4 regions of the Streptomyces sp. NPDC051214 genome follow, and region 3 is predicted to be linked to each of the others. Evidence: riboswitches for the same ligand, from Rfam matches in the RefSeq annotation. Region 3 holds a riboswitch; each other region holds the start of a gene.
What was found. Region 3 has a riboswitch for cobalamin ahead of AB0M70_RS01355 (energy-coupling factor ABC transporter permease). Riboswitches for the same ligand answer to the same signal wherever they lie in the genome.
Positions count from the first base shown of each region.

Region 1 (2,783 bases), on a different contig from region 3:
GCGCGTTGCTCCGGTGCGCCTGGGGGGCCAGGCGCCTGCGCAGCGCACCGGGAGCGGTGCTCGGGTGGTCGGTCATCGTGCGGTCAGCCGCGTCGGCGGCGTGCCTGCCAGAGGGCGGCCCCGCCGAGCAGGGCGATGGCGGCCACGCCCGCGATCAGACCGACGGAGGGGCCACCGGAGCCGCTCTCCTCGTCGCTCGCGGCCGGCTTCTTCTCCGTGGCGTCGGACTCGCCGTTGCCCGAGACCTGCTCGCCGCAGCCCGACTTCGGATAGTCCGCGATGGCGCACAGCAGGGCGTTGCTGTCGTAGCGCAGGGGCTTGGCGACCGCGGCGAGCGCGTCCGCGCTGGTCGCGTCGTCCGCGATCTGAGCGCAGGCCGTACGCGCCTTCGGCGGGCTCTCCCCGTCGGGGGCGTCGCCCGGCGTGCCGAAGTCGATGACCAGGGCGATCCGCTTGCGGTCGTCCTTGGCGGGGGTCTTGGCGCAGATCGTGTCGAAGTCGGCGGCGCCGCGCGGCTTCGCGGCGTCCTTCGAGTCGGCGGACACGGCGAACCGGAAGCCCTGGACGGCCCCGTCGTCGGGGCGCGCGGTGCTCGGCCCCTGGCTCGCGTACGCCCAGCTGGAACCGTCCCGGTCCCAGAAGGACCAGTAGCGGTACCCGGCGGCCTGCGCGGGGGCGGCGGTGAGGACACCGAGCAGGGCGGCGAAGAGCGCCCCGATCACCAGGCGCCCGCACCGCGCGCGACCCCGCGTCACAGCTGCTGCTTCTTCTTGTTGCCGCTGTAGAGGAAGCCGATGCCGATGCCGGCGACCATGCCGACGCCGATGATCCACCAGATGCTCACGCCGCCGTCGTCGCTGTCCTTCTTCTCGTCGGCGGCCTTCTCCGTCGCCTGCGGGGCGGGCCCCTGTGCGCCCAGCTGCTTGACCAGGTCCGCGCCGCCGAAGTCACGCGGGTCCAGGCCGGCGGCGCGGGCGGCGAAGATCAGATGGGCGTAGGCGGCGGGGCCGGACTTCTCGGCCCACTGCGCGGAGTTCTTCGCCAGCCACTGGGCCGACTTCTCGGCCTGCTCCGGCTGACCGGCCGCGGCGAGCGCGAGCACGGAGTCGGCGGTGTTGCCGAGGTCGGGCATGTTCTTGGCGCCGGGCATCGACGACATCAGGTGGTCGTCGCCCTTGGCGAGCGTCTTCAGGAGGTAGCCCGTGCCGTTCGACGCCGCCTGCTCGGCGGTGTCGGCCTTCGCGCACTTCGGGGCGGCTTCCTTCTTCTTGGCCGCGTCCACGACCAGGCCCTTGCCGTGCGCGCCGAGGACGCCGGCCGCGGTGGCGTCCGCGTTCGGCGAGAGCTTGCCGGACTTGACGTCGGCGAGGCCGAAGGCGCCGCCGTCCTTGCCACAGCTCATCGCGAGGGCGGGCAGCGCGTCGTACGGGGACTTGCCGTCCTGCGACTTCACCGACTGCGGCTTCTCGCCCGCCGCGACGAGCGCGCCGATGACGATGCCGGTGGAGTTGGCGTCCGAGTCCATGCCGGGGCTGTAGCCCCAGCCGCCGTCCTGGTTCTGCACGGACTTCAGCCAGTCGACGCTCTTGCCGACCGTCTTCTGCTGGCCGCCGAGCGCGGCGAGCGCCTGCACGGCCGACGCCGTCGCGTTGCTGTCGAACATCGTCTTGGAGCCGCAGGGCTCGCCCGCGTCGGGGCGGTAGGCGGCGTAACCGCCGTTCGTGCACTGCTGCCCGGTGAGCCAGTCGACGGACTTCGCGGCGGGCTTCACGCCGACGGAGTCCTGGGCGAGCAGGGCGTACGACTGCCGGAACACCCCGTCGAACTTGGGGTCCGCGTCGCCGTACAGACCGGAGGGCAGCTTGGCGGAGGGCGACGGGGACGCGGTGTCCGCGAAGGCGGCCGGGGCGGCGGCCGAACCGAACACGGCGACGGCGGCCAGGACCGCTGCGCTGCGGCGAACGTTCATGATGCGGCGGGTGCCTCTCCCTGCGGGGGAGCGGGGCAGCACGGGCGCGTGCGGGCACGGGCACCGGGCGGCTCCGGCTCCGTATACCTCGACGGTGCCGGTCATCGGCGGTTCCGATGACGCGAGCCGGTCACGTTCCGTACGAGGCGATCCGGCTCTCCACCGGTCCTGAGGACCGTGGATCACGGCTGCGGGTCAGCGCCGGATTCGCACCGGCTTCCCCCCGTACGGGCATGATGACGACGGGGCCACTCTACCGGCCCGTAGGGGACGGGCCCCGAGGCGGCCGCCCCCGGCAGGAGGTCACACCGCGCGGTACCGCACGGGATCGTGGCCCACCGCCTCCGCGCGCCCCAGCTTCACCAGGCGCCGCACATGGGCCTCGGCCTCGGAGACCGCGATGTTCCGCGAGCCGTAGCGGATCTGGGCCCAGGGGCGGTTCCACTCCATCTGCTCGGCGAGCTGCCAGGGGGTGAGGGGCTCGGCGAGGAGGGCGAGCAGATCCGTCAGGCGCTCCTCGTGGTGGGCCAGGATCTCTTGGACGCGCCCCGGGGCGTCGGTGAACGCGTACTGGTGGGCCGGGAGCACCTCGGCGACCCCCAGGCGGCCGATGCGCTCCAGGGAGTCGAGGTAGTCGCCGAGCGGATCGGTCACGGTCTCGTCGTCGGGGTCTTCGTACAGGCCGATGTGCGGGGTGATCCCGGGCAGGAGATGGTCGCCGGAGAACAGGCGGCCGTGGCCGGGCAGTCGCGCCGGGTGCTCCTCCTCCAGGTGCAGGCAGACGTGGCCGGGCGTGTGGCCGGGGGTCCAGATC
Region 1 covers NZ_JBFBAT010000002.1:766,626-769,408, forward strand. Annotated here, with positions in the region: partial or broken gene AB0M70_RS07805 (energy-coupling factor transporter transmembrane component T) at 1-76, opposite strand, end outside; gene AB0M70_RS07810 (SCO2322 family protein) at 84-755, opposite strand; gene AB0M70_RS07815 (prenyltransferase/squalene oxidase repeat-containing protein) at 752-1,969, opposite strand; cobalamin riboswitch at 2,097-2,237, opposite strand; gene AB0M70_RS07820 (MBL fold metallo-hydrolase) at 2,273-2,783, opposite strand, start outside.
Region 1: it holds a riboswitch for cobalamin, as region 3 does, so the genes downstream of both, AB0M70_RS07815 (prenyltransferase/squalene oxidase repeat-containing protein) here and AB0M70_RS01355 (energy-coupling factor ABC transporter permease) in region 3, are expected to answer to the same signal.

Region 2 (2,783 bases), on a different contig from region 3:
CCGCCAGCTTCCCCACCGCCGCCGGGGCCCGTACCCCCGCCACCGTGTCCGACAGCGGGAGTACCGCGAAGCGCTTGTGTTTGATGGCGGGGACGTTCGCCAGGACCGGGTCGTCCAGGAGGCGCTTCTTCTTCTGGGCCACCGTCGTGCCGCCGTAGTCGAGGATCACGATCACCTCGGGCTTGCGGTCGACCACCGACTCCCAGGACGCGTCGCCGAAGGACTTGTCCAGGTCGGCGAAGACGTTGCGGCCGCCCGCCCGCTCGATGATGTCGTTGCCGATGCCCCGGCCGCCTGCCGTGAAGGCAGACTTGTCGCCGCTGTCGTAGACGAAGACCGGGACGGGCTTCTTGGACTTCGCCTCCCTCTGCGCCAGTTCGCGCTGTGCCGCGGCCACCCACTTGTCCGCCCGCGCCCGCACCCCGAACGTGCTGCCGACCTCGCGGACCTCCCTGTAGACGTCGTCCATCGAGACGGGCTTCTTGGCGCAGCCCTCGACGTTCAGGCGGCTCTCGATGCCGGACTTCGCGAGGGCTTCGCGGCTGCGGCCCTCGCCTGCCTGGAAGGCGCTCGCGTAGCCGCCGTAGACGAAGTCGGGGTTCGTGGCCAGGAGCTTCTCGTACGAGGGGTACTCCTTGGCGAGGACCGGGGTGTCCGCGTACGCCTTCGCGTACTTCGGCAGGACCTTGTCGTCCAGGTACGCCGTGCCCGCGATGCGGTCCTTCAGGCCCAGCTCCAGCATCACCTCCGTGACGTGCTGGTTCATCGTCACGGCGCGCTTCGGGGGTGCTTCGTACGTCGTCTTCACGCCGCAGTTCGTGACCGTGTACGGGAAGCCGGGGGCCTTGGACTCCGGCTTCGCGTCCGTGCCGTCGGAGGACGAGCAGGCGGCGAGCGGGAGCAGCAGGGCCGCGGTCATGAGCACGCGTATGGGGCGGGGCATGGCTGAGCGCCTCCTCCAGGGGATTTCCGCGTTCCCTGCGTCGTGGGAGAAGAGGGCGGCAGGTCAGTTCCTGACTGCCCCACCCGCGAAGGGTGGGGTCACAGTGGCGGGACCGTGCCGGACTCGCACCGGCTTCCTGGGTCCTGCCGCCTCAAAGGTGAAGCTCAGTATGCCTGGACGACCTTCACCTCTTCTTCGGTGACCTCGCCGTCCACGATCCGGTAGGAGCGGAACTGGAAGTCGCCCGCGCCGTCGGTGTCGGCCGTGGAGACCAGGACGTAGTGGGCGCCCGGCTCGTTGGCGTACGTGATGTCGGTGCGCGAGGGGTAGGCCTCGGTCGCCGTGTGCGAGTGGTAGACGATCACCGGCTCCTCGTCGCGGTCGTCCATCTCGCGGTAGAGCTTGAGGAGGTCGCCCGAGTCGAACTCGTAGAACGTGGGCGAGCGTGCCGCGTTCAGCATCGGGATGAAGCGCTCGGGGCGGCCGGTTCCCTCCGGGCCCGCGACCACACCGCAGGCCTCGTCGGGGTGGTCCTGGCGCGCGTGCGCGACGATCTGGTCGTGAAGGGCCTGGGTCAGGGTCAGCATGGCAGCCAGGATAAGCAGAAGGGCCGGCCCGTACCGAAGAGTGGTACGGACCGGCCCACATGCTGGGATCAGGCAGGCTGATCAGCCCGGGGTCAGGACTTGAGCACGTCCTTGGGGGCGGTCTCGCCGCCGTCCGTCGACTGCGTGTCGCGCTTCTGCATGACCAGGTAGCCGATGCCCAGGATCAGGGCCCAGACCGGAGCCGCGTAGAGCGAGATCCGCGCGTCCTCGTCGATGCCCATCATGACGATGACCATGGCGATGAAGGCGAGCGCGAACCAGCTCGTGTACGGGGCGCCCGGCGCCCGGAAGGTGGACTGCGGCAGCTCGCCACGGTCGGCCTTGCGGCGGTACTTGATCTGGCAGACCAGGATCATGATCCAGGCCCACATGCCGGAGATGGTCGCGAAGGAGACGACGTAGTTGAACGCCTCGCCCGGCCACTGGTAGTTGATCCAGACGCCGACCAGCATCAGGGCTGCCGAGAAGGTGGTGCCGACCAGCGGCAGGCCGTTCTTCGTCAGCTTGGTGAAGAACTTCGGGCCCTGGCCGTTGAGCGCGAGGTCGCGCAGCATGCGGCCGGTGGAGTACATGCCCGAGTTGCAGGAGGAGAGCGCGGCCGTCAGGACGACGAAGTTGACGATCGCGGCCCCGATGCCGAGGCCCATCTCCTGGAAGGCCGCCACGAACGGCGAGACGCCCGGCTGGAACGAGGTCCACGGCACGACCGAGAGGATCATGACGAGCGCGCCGACGTAGAAGACGGCGATGCGCCACGGCACGGTGTTGATGGCCTTGGGCAGGACGGTCTTCGGGTCCTTGGACTCGCCCGCGGTGACGCCGACGAGCTCGACGGCGAGGAAGGCGAACATCACGATCTGCAGCGTCATCAGCGTGGAGCCGATGCCGTTCGGGAAGAACCCGCCCTGGTCCCACAGGTGGGAGACGGACGCGGTGTCACCGGCGTCGGAGAAGCCGATGGTGAGGATGCCGGCGCAGATGAGGATCATGCCGATGATCGCGGTGACCTTGACCATCGAGAACCAGAACTCGAGCTCGCCGAAGAGCTTCACCGAGATCAGGTTGGCGCCGTACAGGATGACCGTGAAGATCAGCGCGTACGCCCATTGTGGGATGGCGTCGTGTGTCCAGTACTGCATGTACTGGGCCGCCGCCGTGACTTCCGTGATGCCGGTGACGACCCAGAAGAGCCAGTACGTCCAGCCGGTCACGTACCCGAAGAACGGGCCGAT
Region 2 covers NZ_JBFBAT010000002.1:157,526-160,308, reverse strand. Annotated here, with positions in the region: gene AB0M70_RS05175 (ABC transporter substrate-binding protein) at 1-943, opposite strand, end outside; cobalamin riboswitch at 987-1,144, opposite strand; gene AB0M70_RS05170 (M67 family metallopeptidase) at 1,108-1,530, opposite strand; gene AB0M70_RS05165 (amino acid permease) at 1,623-2,783, opposite strand, start outside.
Region 2: it holds a riboswitch for cobalamin, as region 3 does, so the genes downstream of both, AB0M70_RS05175 (ABC transporter substrate-binding protein) here and AB0M70_RS01355 (energy-coupling factor ABC transporter permease) in region 3, are expected to answer to the same signal.

Region 3 (2,783 bases):
CCCCGCCCGCTCACCGGGCCGAAGGACGCCCCGTACGCGTTCTCCTTCTCCGGCCTCAAGACCGCCGCCGCCCGGTGGGCCGAAGCGCACGCGGGCCGTGCGCTGCCGGTGGCCGACGGCGCGGCCTCGCTCCAGGAGGCCGTCGCGGACGTCCTGACCCGCAAGGCGCTCGCCGCCTGCCGCGACCACGGGGTCACGACCCTCGTGGTGGTCGGCGGGGTCGCCGCGAACTCACGGGTGCGGTCGCTCGCGGAGGAGCGGTGCGCGGCAGCCGGCGTGCGCCTGCGCGTCCCCCCGATGACCCTGTGCACCGACAACGGAGCGATGATCGCCGCCGTCGGCGATCTGCTCGTACGCGCAGGGGCCGCGCCCGCGCCCCTGGACGTGTCGATCGACCCGTCCGCCCCGCTGGAGTACGCGGCCCTGCAGCCGGGAACGGCCCCGGCGAAGGCGGCCTGATGACGGCGGTCGTCCACGTCCTGCGCGGCGCGCAACTGCTCGCGCACACCGACGCCTTGCGCACGGTCTACGCCGAAGCCTTCGGCCCGCCGCCCTGGCACGAGGACGAGGACCGGGTGGCGCAGTTCCTGGTCCGGCTCGGCGGCGACGTGCGGCGTCCCGGCTTCACCGCGGCCATCGCCCGGCATGGGGCGGACATCGCCGGATTCGCCACCGGGTGGATCACTCCCGACCCCTTTCCCGCCGACCGCTGCTATCCGCAGGCGGCCGCCGGACTCGGGGCCGGGCGCGCCCTGTCGTGGCTGTGCGGCGCGCGTGAGATAGACGAACTCGCCGTACGTCCCGGGGCGCAGGGGACCGGGGTCGGGGCGGCCCTGCTCGAGGCGGTGGCCGCGGGCGCACCCGACGGCCGTGCCTGGCTGCTCACTTCGGTCCGGTCGACGCAGGGCATGGGTTTCTACGGCCGCCAGGGCTGGACCCAGGCGACCCACCCCTCACCCGACGGCAAAGGCGTCGTCGTCTTCCTCGGGCCCCGCCACCCCGCCAGGACCCTCGCGGTGTCCTGCGGCACAGAAGGGGCGACCTCCCGGGGAGCGGGGCGTACGCCGGGCGCGCACGGGCCGGTGCACATGGGCTGACCAGGGGCGTACGCCCTGGTCATGTGCGCTCGCGCGTGCCACAGGTCGAGCGGTCCCGCAAGTTGTCAGGTCACTGGATTCCGCACTAGGGTCACCACGCCTTGGTGCTCGGGAAATCGGTGTGATGCCGGTGCGGCCCTCGCCACTGTGATCGGGAAGTCCGGCTCCAGCCCTCGCGGCAGCCACTGGGCGCAACACGCGCCCGGGAAGGCGGAGTCCGGTCGGTACGACCCGTCAGCCAGGAGACCGGCCAAGGCGCGTTGTCCATCCACGAGGTGCTGGAGAGGGTCTGCTTAGCCATGCACATAGCCGAGGGTTTCCTCCCACCGGCGCACGCGATCGCCTGGGGCGTAGCGTCCGCGCCGTTTGTCGTCCACGGAGTCCGCTCCCTCACCCGTGAGGTCAAGGAACACCCGGAGAGCACCCTGCTCCTGGGCGCGTCCGGAGCGTTCACCTTTGTCCTTTCCGCGCTGAAGATCCCGTCCGTCACCGGCAGTTGCTCGCACCCGACGGGCACCGGGCTCGGCGCGATCCTCTTCCGGCCGCCGATCATGGCGGTGCTCGGCACCATCACGCTGCTGTTCCAGGCGCTGCTGCTCGCCCACGGCGGGCTCACCACACTGGGCGCCAACGTGTTCTCCATGGCGATCGTCGGGCCATGGGCCGGATACGCCGTCTACCGGCTCCTGAAGCGGTACGACGTGCCGCTCATGGTGGCCGTGTTCTTCGGCGCGTTCGTCGCCGACCTGTCCACGTACTGCGTCACCAGCGTCCAGCTCGCCCTGGCGTTCCCGGACCCCGGCAGCGGGTTCCTCGGCGCCCTGGGCAAGTTCGGCGGCATCTTCGCCGTCACGCAGATCCCCCTCGCCGTCAGCGAGGGTCTGCTCACCGTCGTGGTGATGCGGCTGCTCGTGCAGTCCAGCAAGGGCGAGCTCACGCGGCTCGGCGTGCTGCTCCAGGGCACGAAGCCGTCCGAGAAGGCGGACACCGGCAGCAAGACGGAGACCGAGACGGGGGCCAGCGCCTGATGAGCCGGAACGCGAAGATCAACACCCTGCTCCTCCTCATCGTCGCCGCGCTGGCGGTGCTGCCGCTGGCGCTCGGTCTCGGCGACGACGAGAAGGAGCCGTTCGCCGGGGCCGACGCCCAGGCCGAGACGGCGATCACCGAGATAGAGCCGGATTACGAGCCCTGGTTCTCGCCCCTGTACGAACCCCCCTCGGGGGAGATCGAGTCGGCGCTCTTCGCGCTGCAGGCGGCGCTCGGAGCGGGCGTCCTCGCCTACTACTTCGGTCTGCGCAAGGGGCGCCGTCAGGGCGCCGACGCCGCGCGGGCCGAGGCGGAGCGCACCGGGACAGCCACCGCGGAGCAGGCCGTCGACGAGGAGCACACCCGGGCCGGGACCGGGCAGGTCTGACCCGGCGTGCTGCCCATCGACGCGGCGGCGCACAGCAGTCGCTGGCGCCGCCGCCACCCCGTGGACAAAGCCGTGCTCGGGCTCGGCCTCACCGTCCTTGCCGTCTCCCTGCCGCCCTGGCCGGGAGCCGCCCTGGTCCTGGTCGCCGCGCTCGCCGTGCTCCTCGGACCCGCCGCCGTGCCGCCGCGCAAACTGTGGCGCGCCTACCGCGTGCCCCTGGGTTTCTGCGTCACCGGTGCCCTGACGCTGCTCGTCCAACTGGGCGGGCC
Region 3 covers NZ_JBFBAT010000001.1:279,473-282,255, reverse strand. Annotated here, with positions in the region: gene tsaD (tRNA (adenosine(37)-N6)-threonylcarbamoyltransferase complex transferase subunit TsaD) at 1-459, shown strand, start outside; gene AB0M70_RS01360 (GNAT family N-acetyltransferase) at 459-1,097, shown strand; cobalamin riboswitch at 1,183-1,367, shown strand; gene AB0M70_RS01355 (energy-coupling factor ABC transporter permease) at 1,397-2,125, shown strand; gene AB0M70_RS01350 (energy-coupling factor ABC transporter substrate-binding protein) at 2,125-2,514, shown strand; gene cbiQ (cobalt ECF transporter T component CbiQ) at 2,521-2,783, shown strand, end outside.

Region 4 (2,783 bases), on a different contig from region 3:
ACCCCGGCGTACGTCGTACGGCCCGAGCACGAAGCGGGCATCCAGCTCGCCGTGCACCCGCTGGCCGCCCGCGCCCTGTTCGGCGTACCGGCGGCGGAACTCGCCGGTGAGCTGGTGACGCCCGGCGCGGAGGTGATGGGGCGGCGCGCCGCCGAGCTGCGGGAGCTGCTGTGCGAACAGGGCGGCTGGCAGGAGCGGTTCGCCTCCCTGTCCGCCTACTTGCGGCAGCGCGCGGCCGACGCCACCTCCGCGGGCTCCGTACGGCCCGAGGTCGGCGAGGCCTGGGCCTGGCTGGCCCGGCACCAGGGCGTGGGCACCCTGCGCGGGCTCTCCCGGCACGTCGCGCTCAGCGAGCGCCGCCTCACCACCCTCTTCCGCGCCGAGACGGGCCTGAGCCCCAAGCAGGCAGGGCGCCTGATGCGCTTCCAGCGCGCACGCAACGCCGTCGTACGCCCCGTCGCGGCGGGCGCGGCCCCCGACCTGGCCCGCGTCGCCGCGGAGTGCGGTTACTACGACCACTCCCACCTGGTGCGCGACTTCCGCCAGTACACCGGCGCGAGCCCCAGCGCCTGGCTGGCCGAAGAGTGCCGGAATATCCAAGCCGGGAGCCATGGCGGGGGCGAAGAGTAGGCCCCATGAACACCACCGAGAAGCAGAACCAGCAGCCCCGGTCCGCCTCCGCCCCCGACGCCGAGGGGCGTGCCCCCGCCGTCTGGCCGACCCTCCAGGCGCACGACGCCCCCGCACTGATCGACTTCCTGGTCGGCACGGTCGGCTTCCTGCGCACCGCCGTCTACGAGGACGGCGACCGCGTGGCCCACGCCGAGCTCGACTGGCCCGAGGGCGGCGCGATCATGCTCGGCTCGTACGACGAGAAGTCCCAGGGCTGGTGCCTGAAGCCCGGCACCTTCGGCGCGTACGTCGTCACCGACCACGTGGACGACCTCTACCGGCGGCTCAGCACCGCGGGCGTCGAGATCATCCGCGAGATCGAGGACCAGCCGTACGGCAGCCGGGAGTTCGCCATCGCCGACCCCGAGGGCAACAAATGGTCCTTCGGCACCTACCGCGGCGCACCGAGGCCCCAGCAGCCGTCCTGACCTCGCGTGATAGCTTGCGCACGCCAGTCAACCCACACCAGGGCCAGGGAATCCGGTGCGAATCCGGAACTGACGCGCAGCGGTGAGGGGGAACGGGCGGGGCCACGGCCACTGGGCGTCCATGGACGCCTGGGAAGGCGCCCCGCCCGGCCGATCCCCGAGTCCGAAGACCTGCTGGCACCTTCGTCCGCGTACCGGGCGGCGGAGGTGACGAAGCAGGCCAGGCTCCGCGTATGAGCCGTGAGACTCAAGGGATCTCGTGTCCTCCATTGCCCGTCGTGTACGTACGTCTGTCGTCCGTCGTGTACGTACGTCTGTTCTTCTCGCCACGGCCTTGGCCGTCACCCTGACCTCGTGCGGAGGCGGCTCCACGACCTCCTCCGCCACGGACGACAAGGCCGCCGGCTACCCGTTGACCCTCACCTCCTGCGGCAAGAAGGCGGAGATCAAGGCGCCGCCGCAGCGGGCGGTCTCCCTCGACCAGGGCTCCACGGAGATCCTGCTCTCCCTCGGCCTCGCGGACCGCATGGTCGGCACCGGGACGTGGACGGACCCGGTGCTCAAGGGCCTGGAGAAGGACAACGCCAAGGTCGACCGGCTCGCCGACAGCTACCCCTCCTTCGAGAAGGTCCTCGCCAAGGAACCGGACTTCGTCACCGCCTCCTTCGTGGCGACGGTCAGCAAGGGCGGCGTCGCCGACCGCGCCAAGTTCGCCGAGCTCGGCGTACCCGCCTATGTCTCGCCCTCCGACTGCGCGGGCAAGGACAACAGCGGCGACGGCGACGGCAGCCGCGTCAAGACGCTCACCATGGACACCGTCTACGGCGAAGTGCGGGACCTGGCCAAGGCGTTCGGGGTCGAGAAGCGCGGCGAACGGCTGATCGCGCAGCTCAAGGGCAGGGTGGCGAAGGCCGCGAAGCCCATCAAGAACGCTGATGCCGCCTCCGACACGTCGCTCCTCTACTGGTTCGCCAACTCCGACGCGCCCTACATCGCAGGCTGCTGCGGGGCGCCGGGCATCATCACCCGCGAACTCGGCGTGAAGAACGTCTTCGACGACACCCGCGACGAGTGGCCCCAGATCAACTGGGAGACGGTGGCCGACCGCGACCCGGACGTCCTGGTCATCGGCGACCTCACGCGCAAGTCGCAGACGGCCGAGAGCGCGAAGAAGAAGATCGAGTTCCTGGAGTCCAACCCGGTCACCAAGAACCTGACCGCCGTGAAGAAGAAGCGGTACGTACTCCTGAGCGGCCAGGCCATGAACCCGACGATCCGCACGGTGGACGGCATCGAGCAAGTCGCCGCCGCCTTGCGCGAGTTCGGCCTCGACAAGTGAGGACGGCCGCCGCGGGCGGCATACGTTCCGCCCTGCTCTGGACGGCGGGCCTCGCCGCCCTCGCCCTCTCCGTGGCGGTGGCCGTCACCATCGGCCCCGCGGACATCTCCGTACCCGACGTGTGGTCGGCGGTCGCGGCGCACCTCGGCTGGGGGGAGGCGAAGCTGACGCCCATCCGGGACGGCATCGTCTGGAACCTGCGCATGCCGCGCACGCTCCTCGCGGCGGTCTGCGGCGCGGGCCTCGCGGTCTGCGGAACCGTCCTCCAGTCCCTCCTGCGCAATCCGCTCGCCGACCCCTTCGTGCTCGGTGTCTCCTCGGGGGCGTCCACGGGCGCGGTCGCG
Region 4 covers NZ_JBFBAT010000009.1:318,283-321,065, reverse strand. Annotated here, with positions in the region: gene AB0M70_RS25115 (helix-turn-helix domain-containing protein) at 1-630, shown strand, start outside; gene AB0M70_RS25110 (VOC family protein) at 636-1,100, shown strand; cobalamin riboswitch at 1,108-1,294, shown strand; gene AB0M70_RS25105 (ABC transporter substrate-binding protein) at 1,435-2,439, shown strand; gene AB0M70_RS25100 (iron chelate uptake ABC transporter family permease subunit) at 2,436-2,783, shown strand, end outside.
Region 4: it holds a riboswitch for cobalamin, as region 3 does, so the genes downstream of both, AB0M70_RS25105 (ABC transporter substrate-binding protein) here and AB0M70_RS01355 (energy-coupling factor ABC transporter permease) in region 3, are expected to answer to the same signal.